Linked DNA regions of Actinoallomurus bryophytorum. The protein of the gene in region 1 binds, or shares a complex with, the protein of each later gene. Links are inferred from orthologs where the notes say so. Each region holds a gene or a part of one and is shown in the gene's direction. Other genes may lie near its edges.

Region 1 (11,430 bases):
AAGAAGACCAGGAGGGCTGACGTGGCCGTACCAAAGCGGAAGAAGTCGCGCAGCAACACGCGGCACCGTCGCTCGCAGTGGAAGACCCAGGCTCCCACGCTTGTGCGCTGCCCGCAGTGCCGCGACCAGAAGCTGCCCCACACCGCGTGCGCGACCTGCGGCACCTACAACCGCCGTCAGGTCATCGACGTGGCCTGAGGACGTTCCGGGGGCGGCGCAGTGCCGCCCCCGCCCGTCTCGCGATGAAGACTCGCCCGAGGCCGTGGCGGACGCCGGGAACGACCCGGCGTGTACCTCGCTCTCGCGGAACCTTCCGCGGAGGAAGACCGTGAATTCTGTCTGTGCCGCCTCCCTGACCCGGGGGGCCGCGTGAAGCCGGACCACTCCATGACCGACCGCAGCGCGCTCGAGGCCGCGCTCGGTGTCAGGCCCGACCCGGAGCTGCTCGAACGCGCCCTGACCCACCGCTCCTACGCGTACGAGAACGGCGGGCTGCCGACCAACGAGCGGCTGGAGTTCCTCGGCGACTCCGTGCTCGGCCTGGTCGTCACCGACACGCTGTTCAACGGCCATCCGGATCTGCCCGAGGGCCAGCTCGCCAAGCTGCGCGCGGCCGTCGTCAACATGCGGGCGCTCGCCGGCGTGGCACGCCAGCTCGACCTGGGCGCCTACATCCGCCTCGGCCGCGGCGAAGAGGGGACCGGGGGCCGCGACAAGGCCTCGATCCTCGCCGACACGCTCGAGGCCGTGATCGGCGCGGTCTATCTCGACCAGGGCCTCAAGGCGGCGGACGCCCTCGTGCACCGTCTGTTCGACGCCCTGATCATCCGGTCGGCGAGCCTGGGCGCCGGGCTCGACTGGAAGACCTCGCTGCAGGAGCTGACCGCCACCGAGGAGCTCGGCGTGCCCGAGTACCACGTGGAGGAGAGCGGCCCGGACCACCAGAAGAGCTTCCGCGCCGTCGTCGCCGTCGGTGGTGTCGCCTACGGCCACGGTGAGGGCCGCAGCAAGAAGGAGGCCGAGCAGCAGGCGGCCGAGGCGGCATGGACGACGATCCGCGAGCGTTCTTCCTCTGCCGGCAACTGACGCGCCGGACATCCCCCGCCACAGCCGGAAAGAGGAGAACACCCGTGCCCGAGCTGCCCGAGGTCGAGGTCGTACGGCGTGGAGTCGAACGCTGGGTGGCCGGCCGGACCGTCGAGTCCGCCACCGTCCTCCACCCGCGCGCGGCGCGCCGCCACGTCGAGGGCCCGGCCGACCTCGCCGCCCGGATGACCGGGCGCCTGGTGTCCGGCGCGCGGCGGCGGGGAAAGTACCTGTGGCTGCCCGTCGGCGACGACGAGGCGTTCCTGGCCCACCTCGGCATGAGCGGCCAGCTGATCGTCGGTGAGCCGGACCGGGCCTACGAAAAGCATCTGCGCGCCCGGTTCACCTTCACCGACGGGGGGCTGGACCTGCGCTTCGTCGACCAGCGCACCTTCGGTCACCTGATGCTCACCGGCACCACGGACGACGGGGTGCCCCTGCCGATCGCGCACATCGCCCCGGATCCGCTGGAGGCGGCCTTCGACGAGGAGGCGTTCCTGCGCGCACTCCGCCGGCGCCGTACGGGGATCAAGCGCGCGCTGCTCGACCAGTCGCTGATCAGCGGCGTGGGCAACATCTACGCCGACGAGGCGCTGTGGCGGGCGAAGCTCCACTGGGCACGGCCCACCGAGACTCTCACGCGGCCCGAGGCGCGGCGCGTGCTGACGGCCGCCCGCGAGGTCATGGGCGACGCCCTGACGGCGGGCGGCACGTCCTTCGACAGCCTGTACGTCAACGTCAACGGAGAGAGCGGTTACTTCGGCCGGTCACTCAACGTGTACGGCCGGGAGGACGAGCCGTGCCCCCGCTGCGGCGACCCGGTCCGGCGTGACGCGTTCATGAACCGCTCGTCCTACACCTGTCCCCGGTGCCAGCCCCGCCCTCGCCGCGGGCGCTACTGACGTTCAGCGGGTTCCGGCACGCCCTCAGGGCCTCATCCGAGGTCCCGCTGCGCGGCGCCCAGGCGGCGCCCTCGCCGCGTTGTCGTCGGTCGCCGGCCGGTACCGGGCTGATTCCCTCCTCCGCCTTGCGACGCGCCGCGTGGACGCCGCTCGCTACGGATCGGGACTTCGAGACAGCCCCTTAAGGGGCTTTTCGACGCTCCGCATGCGTCCGGGTCCGGTCACGGGCGTTCCGTCAGGCGGGGTTGTCCGGGTTCGACCGCGGTGCTAGACGACCGCCCGGGGGGCCCTCCCGTGCGTGGTGACGGCGTCGCCGGACGGATCTCGATCGCCGCCGTCGCCCGGCCGCGAGCCTTCCGTGCGGTCCTTGCCGTGGGTCTTTTGTCGCAACTATCGGCGTATGGCCGGGTCCTCTCGCGGGACTAGGATCCCGGAACGTGGAGGACCAGATTCGGCTGACCGCGTGGGTGCGCGGCCACGTGCAAGGTGTGGGTTTCCGGTGGTGGGTACGTTCCAGGGCGCTCGAGCTCGGTCTGGCCGGCTCGGCGAGCAACCTCAGGGACGGCCGGGTCGAGGTGATCGCCGAAGGCCCCCGGGCGGCCTGTGACGGGCTGCTCACCCTGTTGCGCGGCGGGGAGACGCCGGGAATGGTCGACGGCGTTGTGGAGCGATGGACGGAGCCGCGTGGCGATCTTCGCGGCTTCGTCGAACGGTGATCGCTCTGGGAAGTCTGCTAAACTTGGATAGGCAGGTTGTTACGCGTCTGTGACATCTGTCTTGACCGGCTCTCCAGCCGGTGCGACCCTAGTTGTTACGCGCATCATTTCGGCTCTCATGTGCGCGATCATTCCTGCTGGTCACTCAGCGTGGAGGACCCTTAATCATGGCGAAGGCTCTACTCGGCCACGTCGGCGGTCCGGACCCCCGCATGGTTGCGGAGATGCGGCGCCTTCAGCAACGTGTCCGTGACCTGGAGGCCGAGCTCGTACGGCTCCAGACCGAGAACGACACGCTCGCGGCGGTCGCGGACAACGAAGTCATGGCGCTCAGCGCCAACGACCGCGAACCGGCTCTGACCTAACGGTCAGACCGCTCCTTAAAAGGGACGTCGATCATGACGTCCCTTTTTGCTGCCTCGAATTAACATCCGGCGTGCTTCACCAAAGGTTGTTCCTTGACCGCAACGGTGAGGCAATCACTTCGGAAATGCACGTGTGATCATGTTCGCCCCCAGGTCAGCCGATCGCCCGATGGCGCGGGGAATTTCCGTCCGCTCCCGTTGAGGGCGTCGATAGGCGGCGCCAGAACGGGCGTTCGACCGAAGAAGAGGCCATTTCCTGATCCGTCGTGGCCGGTGGTCGCCGGGGCGGGACGCCGGAGCCGCCGGGCGGGGTGGTTCTCCCGGACAGACCACGCATCAGGATCGATCGTGGCACATTTGGGGATGTCAGATGGCCGGTGCTACGCCGGGTTCGGGGTCTCGGCCGGTATCGTTCGCAGAGGCCAAGCCCGGCCGGCCTCCCGAATCTCACGGGCCGGCATCGAACGGTCGCGGAAAGGATCGGTAGACGCTTGTACTTGAAGAGCCTCACGCTGCGTGGCTTCAAGTCCTTCGCGTCCTCGACCACGCTGCGTCTCGAACCGGGCATCACCTGTGTCGTCGGACCCAACGGCTCGGGCAAGTCCAACGTCGTCGACGCGCTCTCGTGGGTGATGGGCGAGCAGGGCGCCAAGTCGCTGCGCGGCGGCAAGATGGAGGACGTCATCTTCGCGGGCACGTCGTCGCGCCCGCCGCTCGGCCGCGCCGAGGTCCTCCTCACCATCGACAACACCGACGGCGCACTGCCGATCGACTACACCGAGGTCACGATCAGCAGGCTCATGTTCCGGTCGGGGCAGAGCGAGTACGCGATCAACGGTGACTCCTGCCGCCTGCTCGACGTTCAGGAACTCCTGTCGGACTCCGGCATCGGTCGCGAGATGCACGTGATCATCGGTCAGGGGCAGCTCGACCGGATTCTGCATTCCGGGCCCGAGGGGCGCCGCGCGGTCGTCGAGGAGGCGGCCGGCGTCCTCAAGCACCGCAAGCGCAAGGAGAAGGCCCTGCGCAAGCTGGACGCGATGGGGGCCAACCTCACGCGCGTCCAGGACCTCACCACCGAGCTGCGCCGCCAGCTCAAACCGCTCGGCCGGCAGGCGGAGATCGCCCGCCGGGCCGCCGTGATCCAGTCCGACCTGCGTGACGCGCGGGTCCGCCTGCTCGCCGACGACCTCGTGACGCTGAGCGGGCGGCTCAAGCAGGAGACCCTCGACGAGGCCGCCGTACGCCAGCGGCACACGGCCGTGGAGGAGGCCCTCGGCCAGGCCCAGCAGAGGGAGACCCTTCTGGAGGCCGAGGCCGCCGAGCAGGCGCCGCTGCTGGTCCGCACCCAGGAGACCTGGTACTCCCTGTCGTCCTTCCGCGAGCGCCTGCGCGGCGTCGGTGAGGTCGCCGCCGAGCGCCACCGGCACGCCGTCGAGGCGGAGGGGGAGGAGCGCCGGGGCCGCGATCCCGAGGACATGGAGCGCGAGGCCGCCGAGGTACGCGAGCAGGAGGAGGTACTCGCCGCGCGCCTGGAGGCCGTGGAGGAGATGCTCGCCGAGTCCGTACGCGAGCGGTCCGAGGCGGAGACCGCGCTCGAGGCCGAAGAACGCCGCCTGCAGGCCGCCGCCCGCGCCGCGGCCGACCGTCGCGAGGGCCTGGCGCGGCTGCGCGGCCAGGTCGACGCGCTGGGCAGCAAGATGCAGGCCACCGAGGCGGAGATCGGCCGGCTCAACGAGGCGCGAGCCGCCGCCGGCGAACGCGCGCGGGTGGCCGAGGCCGAATACTCGTCACAGGAGACGCAGGCGGCCGAGGACCCGGAGCTGGCCGCCGAGCACGAACGCGTACAGGAGATCCTCGAACAGGCCAAGGAGTCCGCCGAACAGGCACGCGACGCGGTAGACGAGCCCCGTCGCGCCGTACGCGAGGCGCATGAGCGCGTCGGCGCGGCCCGCGGGGCCGACCAGTCCGCGCAGAAGGAGCTCACCGCGCTGCAGGCGCGGGTCGAGGCCCTCGATCTCACCCTGGGCAGTGCCGTGGACGGCGGTGAGGTACTCCTGTCCGCCGGCCTCGACGGCGTGCTGGGCACGCTCGCCGCGCTTCTGTCGGTCGAGCCGGGCGCCGAGGTCGCGGTCGCCGCGGCCCTGGGCGCGGCCACCGAGGCCGTCGCCGTCGCCTCTCTCGACACCGCGTCATCGGCGCTCGCCCTGCTACGCGCCGACGACGCGGGGCAGGCCGGTCTCGTGGTCGGCGACGGGCCCTCCGCCCACGGCGACCGCGCCGCTCTGCCGGGCGGCGCCCGCTACGCGGCCGACCTGGTCGACGCGGCGGAGTCGGTGCGTTCGGCGGTCCACCACCTCCTCGACGGCGTCGTGGTCGTGCAGGACCTGTCCGCCGCGACCGCGCTCGTACGCGAGAGGCCCGCGCTGCGGGCGGTCACCCGCGACGGCGACCTGCTCGGCGCCCACTGGGCACTGGGCGGTGGCGGCGGTCGGCAGAGCCCGCTGCAGATGCGCGCCGCACGCGACGAGGCGGCCGAACGCCTGGCCGCGGCACGCGAGAGGGCCGAGCACACCGCCGAGGCGCTGGAGGAGGCAGTCTCGGCCGAGCAGCGCGCCCAAGCGGTCCTGGAGGCGGCACAGGCGGCGGTCGGCGAGGCGCAGGCCGGCGTCAACCGCGCGCAGGCCGGACTCGACCGCGTACGCGCCAAGCTCCGTGAGGCCGCCGCCGAGGCGGCACAGGAGGCCAGGCACGTGGCCGGGCTCCAGGCCGCGGCGCAGGCCGCCCGCCAGGAGACCGAACGCCTGTCCTCGTCCGTACGCGCCGCCGAAGAAGCACGCGAACGCGACGCCGAGGCCCACGCCGGGCTGCGCGAGCGGCTGGAGGCCGCCGAGGCCGAGCCGCTGTCGGACGACGAGGAGGACTCCGCCCGCCGCGACGAACTCACCGACCACTGCCAGGAGCTGCGCGCCGCCGAGATGGAGGCGCGCCTCAACGTCCGTACCGCCGAGGAGCGCGTCACCGCCATCACCGGCCGCGCCGACGCACTGCTGCGCGCTGCCGACGAGGAACGCGCCGAACGCGCCCGCGCCGCCGAACGCCGCGAGCGTCGCGCGCACGACGCCCGGGTCGCCCAGGCCGTCGTCACCGGCGCACGCGCGGCACTGGCCCGCATCGAGGTCTCGATCGCCGCGGCGGTCGCCGAGCGCGAGGCCGCCGAGCAGGCACGCGCCGCACGCGAGGAGGAGCTCAAGACCGTCCGCACGCGCGTACGGGAGCTCACCGGCGAGCACGAGAGGCTCCTCAACGTCGCGCACGGCAGCGAGGTGGCACGCGCCGAGCGGCGGCTGCGCCTCGAGCAGATGGAGGAGCGGGCGATGGAGGAGTTCGGACTGGAGGTGGACGTGCTCGTCTCCGAGTACGGCCCCGACCAGCTCGTCCCCCCGGCGCCGGACGCCCCCGAAGACGCCGTGCCCGCACCGTACGACCGGGCCGTGCAGGAGAAGCGCGCCAAGCAGGCCGAACGCCAGCTGACCCAGCTGGGCAAGGTCAACCCCCTGGCGCTGGAGGAGTTCGCGGCGCTGGAGGAGCGGCACGCCTTCCTGACGTCCCAGCTGGAGGATCTCAAGAAGACCCGGCGCGACCTGCTCACGGTCGTCAAGGAGGTCGACGAGCGGGTCGAACAGGTCTTCACCTCGGCGTACGAGGACACCGCACGGGAGTTCGAAGGGATCTTCTCCCGGCTGTTCCCCGGCGGAGAGGGACGGCTGTCCCTGACCGAGCCGGAGGACATGCTCACCACCGGCATCGAGGTCGAGGCCCGCCCACCGGGCAAGAAGGTCAAGCGCCTGTCGCTGCTGTCCGGTGGAGAACGATCCCTGGTGGCGATCGCCTTCCTGGTCGCCATCTTCAAGGCCCGCCCGTCCCCGTTCTACGTGCTGGACGAGGTCGAGGCCGCCCTGGACGACACCAACACCCAGCGCCTGCTGGGCATCTTCGAAGAACTCCGCGAGTCCTCACAGCTGATCGTCATCACCCACCAGAAGCGCACGATGGAGGGCGCTGACGCCCTGTACGGCGTGAGCATGCGCGGCGACGGAGTGACCCAGGTCATCAGCCAACGCCTCCGCGAGCCCGAACCCGCCTGACCCGAGCCGGCGTGACCGAGTCGGCCTGGCCCGAGTCGATCTGTCGCGCCGCATCCGTTTGAGTGAGCCGGGGCGGCTGTGTGGATCGTGGCGGGTGCGTCCGGCCCGTACGTGACGGCGGGCCGCCGACTCGCGTGACGGGCGGGGCGGGAGGCCTCCGTCCAGGCGTGCGCTGCGGCTCGGGATTCACGAGTTCACGTGATCCTGGGCACGTTCCAAACGCCCGCCGGGTTCATTCGGGGGCCGTCCGCCGCGCCATCCCGGCCTCTTGCCCGGGACATCCAGGCCGACCGGGCGAGTCCTCTATCTCACGAATTCCCAGGCTACGACCCTGCCGTCTCAATTGTCCCTAGTTAACCGTGCGTAACCCTTGCGCAAGGTCGTGTGAGTCGTTAGGAATTGAGGTCTTCGGAAACGGAAGGGACTACATGAACGCTCAACGAATCAAGGAAAACTTCGCGCTGGTCGCCGATCACGGTCTGGAAGTGGCTGACTACTTTTACGCAGATTTGTTCGAGCGTAATCCGGGATACCGATCGCTTTTCCCGGCCTCCATGGAGCAGCAGCACAAGGTACTTCTCGCCGCACTCGCGCAGATCGTGGAGTGGGTGGATAACACTGAGGAATTGATTCCTTACCTTCAGCGACTGGGAAGCGATCACTCCGGATTCGGGGTCACCGCGGAGGACTACCCGGAGGTCGGCGCGAGCCTCATCGCGACCCTCCGCCACTTCAGCGGCGACGCATGGACCCCCGACCTGGAGAAGGACTGGACAGCCGCGTACGGCGTGGTTTCCGAGGTCATGGTGCAGGCGGGCGGCGAGCGGTAGCGCGGACCCGGGCGCCGATCCCCGCCGGCGCCCCGCTCGCGCGCAAGACCGTCCCTCAGGAGAACGTGTGGATGCCCAGGCATTGAAAGATAACTTTGCGCAGGTCGCACAGCACGGCGATGCTGTCGCATTGTTCTTTTACTCGGACTTGTTTCTGAGAAACCCCGGTCTACGGGAGATGTTCCCGATCGGAATGAGCCATCAGCGTGACCGTCTGTTGAGTGCACTCGGCCGCGTGGTCGCGCAGGTGGACAACCTGCCAGAAGTCGTTCCGTTCGTTCGTCAACTCGGCGCTGACCACCGGAAATTCGGTGTCGAGGCGCTGCATTATCCCGAGGTCGGCCAGAGTCTGATCGCCACTCTGCGTTACTTCTCCGGCGCCGCGTGGAGTGACGCACTCGCGCGCGACTGGGGCGATGCCTACACCCTCCTGGCGAACGTCATGGTCGAGGCCGCCGACGAGGACGCGAAGCAGCGCCCGGCCTGGTGGAACGCCCAGATCGTGGCGCACGAGCGCCGCCGGTTCGACCTCGCCGTCCTGCGCGTCGTGACGGACCGGCCGCTGCCCTACCTGCCCGGGCAGTCGGTGGCGGTCGAGGTGCCGGTACGGCCGCGGATGTGGCGCTACTACTCCATGGCCAACGCTCCCCGGCACGACAACACGCTCGACTTCCACGTACGGCTCGTCGACGGCGGCCCGGTGAGTCCCGTCCTGGTGCGCTCCGCCGGTGCCGGTGACTGGCTCAAGCTGGGCTCGCCGGTCGGGACCATGACCTTCAACGAGCGGTCCGGCCGCGACGTCCTCCTCATCGGCGGGAGTACGGGCCTGGCGCCGCTCAAGGCGATCCTCGAACGGATCGCCCGCAGTCCCGCACCGCCGCGGGTGCACCTGTTCTTCGGCGCGCGCACCGCCGACGGACTCTACGACCTCGCCGACCTGACCAAACGTGCCGCCGACAGTCCCTGGCTCACCGTGGTGCCCGCCGTGTCCGAAGGCGGGGCCGACGGAGCCGAACAGGCCGAGCAGGGCGTACTGGCCGACGTGGTCGCCCGGTACGGCCTCTGGAGAGACCACGACGCCTACGTATGCGGCTCACCCGCGATGGTCGACGCGACCGTGGAACGGCTCGTGGGCCTCGGGCTCGGCATGGACCGGATCCGGTCGGACAAGTTCGCGGACGCATAGGGAGAGCGATGAACTCACCAGACATTTCCGGAGCTCAGCGCCTGACCCCCGCCGAGCTGCAGGCGGTCAACTTCCGGCGCGCGCCGCTCGGCCGGCGCGGTTTCGACGAGGACCAGGTACGCGCCTTCCTCGGCCAGGTCGAACAGGAGCTGGTCCGCGTCCTGAACGAGAAGGCCGCGATGCAGCACGAGGTCGGGCGGCTGCGGGACCGGATCACCGGTAACCCGCAGGGCTTCTCGCCCGTACAGGCCGAGGACGCCCACATCCAGGCGGTCCGCATCCTGTCCAAGGCGCAGGAGACCGCCGACCATTACGTGGCCGACGCCCAGCGCTACAGCCGGGAGATCGCCGAGGAGGCGCGCCGGGGCAGGGACGAGATCCTCGCCGAGGCCAAGGCGCGGGCCGTACTGGTCCTGGACGAGGCGCATCGCCAGGCCTCGACCGCCGCCGAGCAGGTCAAGCCGTCCTCCGAGCCCCTGTCGGAGGACGAGCGGCGCAACCTCGAAAGCGAGATCGCCTACCTGCGGACCTTCAGCGACGTCTACCGCACGCATCTGCGGTCCTACCTGGAGGCCCTGCTGCGCAACGTGGAGGAGTGGGATCACTCGGAGCACGACTCCACGCCCGGCGCGCGTACGCCGCTGCCCCGCCCGCGCTGAGCGTCCCCGGCCTCTGCGACACTGGGACACGCTATGGAATACCTGATCCTCGCCATCGCGATCGTCGTGCTCGCCGTCGTCGCCGCCGGATTCTTTCTGCTGCGCGGCCGCGGCCGGGGCCGTACAGCTCCGCCGCCCGAGACCTCCGCGGGCGGCACGGCCGTCCTGGACGACGACGAGGTCGCGACCGCGGCTCCACCCGTCGACGTCCCGGTCGCCCCGGCGGCGCCGGAGATCGAGCTTCCGCCGCCCTCCGCCGGACGTCTCGTACGCCTGCGCGCGCGGCTGTCCCGGTCCCAGAACGCCCTGGGCAAGAGCCTGCTGGCGCTGCTGTCCCGTGACGCCCTCGACGACGAAGCGTGGGAGGAGATCGAGGACACGCTGGTCACCGCGGACGTCGGGGTCGTGCCCGCCAGGCAGATCGTGGACGACCTGCGGACGAAGGTGAAGGTCCTCGGCTCGCGGGACCCGGTCCAGGTGCGCGCGATGCTCAAGGAGGAGCTGCTCGGCCAGCTCGGCGTGGACTGGGATCGGACGCTGCGCACCGAGCCGCACGGCAACCAGCCTGCGGTCATCCTCGTCGTCGGCGTCAACGGCACCGGCAAGACGACCACATGCGGCAAGCTCGCGCGGGTCATCGTCGGCGACGGCCGTACGGTCCTGCTCGGTGCCGCCGACACCTTCCGTGCCGCCGCGGCCGACCAGCTGCAGACCTGGGGATCACGGGTCGGCGCCGAGGTCGTACGCAAGGCGGAGGGCACGGACCCGGCGAGCGTCGCGTTCGAGGCCGTCAAGCAGGGCATCGCGGGCGCCGTCGACACGGTGATCGTCGACACCGCGGGCCGGCTGCACACCAAGACCGGGCTGATGGACGAGCTCGGCAAGGTCAAGCGGGTGATCGAAAAGCAGGCACAGGTCGACGAGGTGATCCTGGTCCTCGACGCGACGACGGGGCAGAACGGCCTGCGGCAGGCACGTGTCTTCGCCGAGGTCGTCAACGTCACCGGCATCGCGTTGACCAAGCTCGACGGCACCGCCAAGGGCGGCATCGTCATCGCCGTGCAACGCGAGCTCGGCGTTCCCGTCAAGCTCGTCGGCCTCGGTGAGGGGCCCGATGACCTTGCCCCCTTCGACCCGGATGCCTTCGTCGAGGCGATTCTGGGCGACTGATCGGGATACGTACACCTAGATACGTACCCGTATAGGTATTTCTCCCGCTTCGCTCGGGGCGCTCTTTCGGGCACTCTCTGAGACGTTGTGGCGACGTTCCCCCGGGCGGCCGTCACCGTACCGGCGTCGTGACCGCGCGCGACGCCTTCTGGGCGGCGTCCCCCCTATGCGCCGCCGAGGGAAACGCTGGGGCCGGCACAGGCCAGGACCTGCGCCGGCCCCAGCGTTCGGTTTCAGGACCGGGCGGTGGACCTGCTGATCCAGACCGCGATCTGTGATCGTGAGCCGTACCCGAGCTTGCCCAGAATGTGCTCGACATGACCTTCGGCGGTGCGCTGGGAGATCACCAGCTCGGCGGCGATCTCCTT
Region 2 (2,791 bases), on another replicon or contig:
GTCTGCAACCAGAAGGGCGGCGTCGGCAAGACGACGACGACCATAAATCTGGGCGCCGCATTGGCCGAGCAGGGCCGTCGCGTTCTCCTCGTCGACTTCGACCCCCAGGGCGCGCTGTCGGTGGGACTGGGCAAGGGCGACCCGCGCCAGCTCGACCTCACGATCTACAACCTGCTCATGGAGCGGGGCGTGGAGACCGAAGAGGTCATCCTGGAGACCAGCGTCGAGGGCATGGACCTGCTGCCCAGCAACATCGACCTGTCCGGCGCGGAGGTCCAGCTCGTCCACGAGGTCGGCCGCGAGTACATCCTCGGGGGTCTGCTCAAGCCGGTCGTGGCCGACTACGACTACATCATGATCGACTGTCAGCCCTCGCTCGGTCTGCTGACCGTCAACGCGCTGACCGCCAGCCAAGGCGTTCTCGTCCCTCTCGAGTGCGAATACTTCGCGATGCGCGGTGTCGCGCTGCTCATGGAGACGATCGAGAAGGTCCAGGGCCGGCTCAACCAGGAGCTGGCCATCGACGGCTTCCTGGCGACGATGTACGACTCCCGCACCCTCCACACCCGTGAGGTGCTCGGCCGCATCGTGGACGCCTTCGGCGAGCAGGTCTTCCACACGGTCATCAACCGCACGGTCCGGTTCCCGGACGCGACCGTCGTGGGTGAGCCCATCACCCGCTTCGACCCGTCGTCCATGGGCGCTAACGCCTACCGGGAACTCGCCAAGGAGGTACTCCAGAGGTGGCATTCCCTCATGTGAGCCTTTCCGGTGCGGTCGTCGTGACCGCACCGGAGGCCCGCCACGGGATGCCCGCTCCGCGGACCATTCCGCGTGCAGGCGGCAGGGGAGTGCGTGGCCTCCACTACCGTTGACCAGGTGAGTGAGCCGGCCCCGGAGGAGCACAAGCGCGGATTCGAGGTGCACCTCGACAACTTCGAGGGTCCCTTCGACCTGCTCCTCGGCCTCATCGCCAAGCACAAGCTCGACATCACCGAGGTGTCCCTCCACAAGGTCACCGACGAGTTCATCTCCTTCATCCGCTCCTACGGCCGTGAGTGGGACCTGGACCAGGCGAGCTACTTCCTGCTGGTCGCCGCCACCCTCCTCGACCTGAAGGCCGCGCGGCTGCTGCCCTCCGGTGAGGTGGAGGACGAAGAGGACCTGGCCCTGCTGGAGGCCCGCGACCTGCTGTTCGCACGGCTCCTGCAGTACCGCGCGTACAAGGAGGTCGCCGCGGTCTTCTCGGGCCGGATCGCACGGGAGTCGCGCCGCTTCGCCCGTACGGTGCCGATGGAGCCGAGGTTCGCCAACCTCCTGCCGGAGGTGCTCATCGGCCTGGGCCCGGCGGAGTTCGCCCGGCTGGCCGCCAAGACCCTGGCGCCCAAACCCGTGCCGACCGTCTCGGTCGAGCACATCTACGCGCCGCAGGCGAGCGTACGGGAGCAGGGGCGCCTGCTGGTGGAGCGGCTACGCCGCCTGGAGCGCACGACGTTCCGCGCCCTGACCGCCGACTGCGCCGGCACCTTCGAGATCGTCGCCCGCTTCCTGGCCGTCCTCGAGCTCTACCGCGAGCAGGTGGTCTCGCTGGAGCAGCTGGAGCCCCTGGGCGAGCTGTACATCACCTGGACCGGCACCGAGGACGGCGAGATCCTCGTCGGCGATGACTACTCAGGACGACCGGTGGAGAAGAACGATGACTGACATGACACCGGAGCCCGGCGACTCCGGTGAGGAGCCCCTCGCCGGCGTGGCACCCTCCGGCGCGGCCGATGAGGGCGAAGCGGCGCACACCGAGCCCGCGGACAAGGCCGTCCTTGCGGAGGTGGAAGGGGCCGTCCTGGCGGACGAGGTCGTCCCGGCGGAAGCGGAAGGGGCCGTCCTGGCGGACGAGGTCGTCCCGGCGGAAGCTGAAGAGGTCGTCCCGGTGGACGAGGTCGCTCCGGCGGAAGAGGCCGCTCCGGTGGACGCCGTGGAGCCGGGGGCGCTGTTCGACGCGCCCGAGGGCGCCGCGGCCGAGCCGCCGCTGCGCGCCGGGCTGGAGGCGATCCTGCTCGTCGTGGACGAGCCGGTGCCCGAGGTGACCCTCGCCCAGATCCTCGAACGGCCGCGGGACGAGGTCGCCGCCACGCTGCGGGAGCTGGCGGCGGAATACACCGAGCAGGCCCGGGGGTTCGACCTAAGGGAGATCGCAGGCGGCTGGCGGTTCTACACTCGAGACGTCTGCGCCCCCCTCGTCGAGCGGTTCGTGCGGGACGGCCAGGCGGCGCGGCTGACGCAGGCAGCGCTGGAGACCCTCGCCGTCATCGCCTACCGCCAGCCGGTGAACCGGGCGCGGATCTCGGCGATCCGAGGAGTCAACAGCGACGGCGTGATCCGCACGCTGACGATGCGGGGACTCATCGAGGAGGCGGGCCACGACCCGGAGCACCAGGCGGTGCTCTACCGGACGACCACCTACTTTCTCGAGCGGCTCGGCCTGAACACCGTGGACGAGCTGCCCGAGCTCGCCCCCTACCTGCCCGATGACCTGGAAGGCATAGAGGAACTACAGCAGTGAACCAGACCAACGAGGGCGTACGGCTCCAGAAGGTGCTCGCCGAGGCCGGCGTGGCCAGCCGGCGCGCCTGCGATGACCTGATCGCGGCCGGGCGGGTGACCGTCGACGGAGAGAAGATCACCTGGTTCGGCGCCCGCGTCGACCCCCAGCAGGCCGTCATCCACGTGGACGGCAAGCGCATCCCCACCCGTACCGAGCTGCGCTACTACATGCTCAACAAGCCCGCGGGCG

The links.
Region 2: the proteins of smc (region 1) and FB559_RS40885 are in contact, whole or in part, in a crystal structure (PDB 3ZGX), measured with the Bacillus subtilis proteins. The link is inferred for Actinoallomurus bryophytorum from one-to-one orthologs.

What each region holds. Positions count from the first base shown.
Region 1 is NZ_VFOZ01000001.1:735,667-747,096, reverse strand. The notes cover bases 3,168-7,417. They hold smc (chromosome segregation protein SMC), read left to right. Parts: upstream 3,168-3,560; coding sequence 3,561-7,217; downstream 7,218-7,417. Also shown: FB559_RS03560 (YceD family protein), read left to right, coding at 1-20; rpmF (50S ribosomal protein L32), read left to right, coding at 22-198; rnc (ribonuclease III), read left to right, coding at 388-1,086; mutM (bifunctional DNA-formamidopyrimidine glycosylase/DNA-(apurinic or apyrimidinic site) lyase), read left to right, coding at 1,131-1,988; FB559_RS03540 (acylphosphatase), read left to right, coding at 2,426-2,704; FB559_RS03535 (hypothetical protein), read left to right, coding at 2,872-3,069; FB559_RS03525 (globin domain-containing protein), read left to right, coding at 7,646-8,047; FB559_RS03520 (globin domain-containing protein), read left to right, coding at 8,115-9,233; FB559_RS03515 (DivIVA domain-containing protein), read left to right, coding at 9,242-9,892; signal recognition particle-docking protein FtsY, read left to right, coding at 9,926-11,062; FB559_RS03505 (LuxR C-terminal-related transcriptional regulator), read right to left, coding at 11,296-11,430. UniProt on the Bacillus subtilis protein: Required for chromosome condensation and partitioning.
Region 2 is NZ_VFOZ01000002.1:1,050,688-1,053,478, reverse strand. It holds FB559_RS40885 (segregation and condensation protein A), read left to right. Parts: upstream 1-879; coding sequence 880-1,704; downstream 1,705-2,791. Other genes in the region: FB559_RS40875 (pseudouridine synthase), read left to right, coding at 2,557-2,791; scpB (SMC-Scp complex subunit ScpB), read left to right, coding at 1,973-2,560; FB559_RS40890 (ParA family protein), read left to right, coding at 1-762. UniProt on the Bacillus subtilis protein: Participates in chromosomal partition during cell division. May act via the formation of a condensin-like complex containing Smc and ScpB that pull DNA away from mid-cell into both cell halves.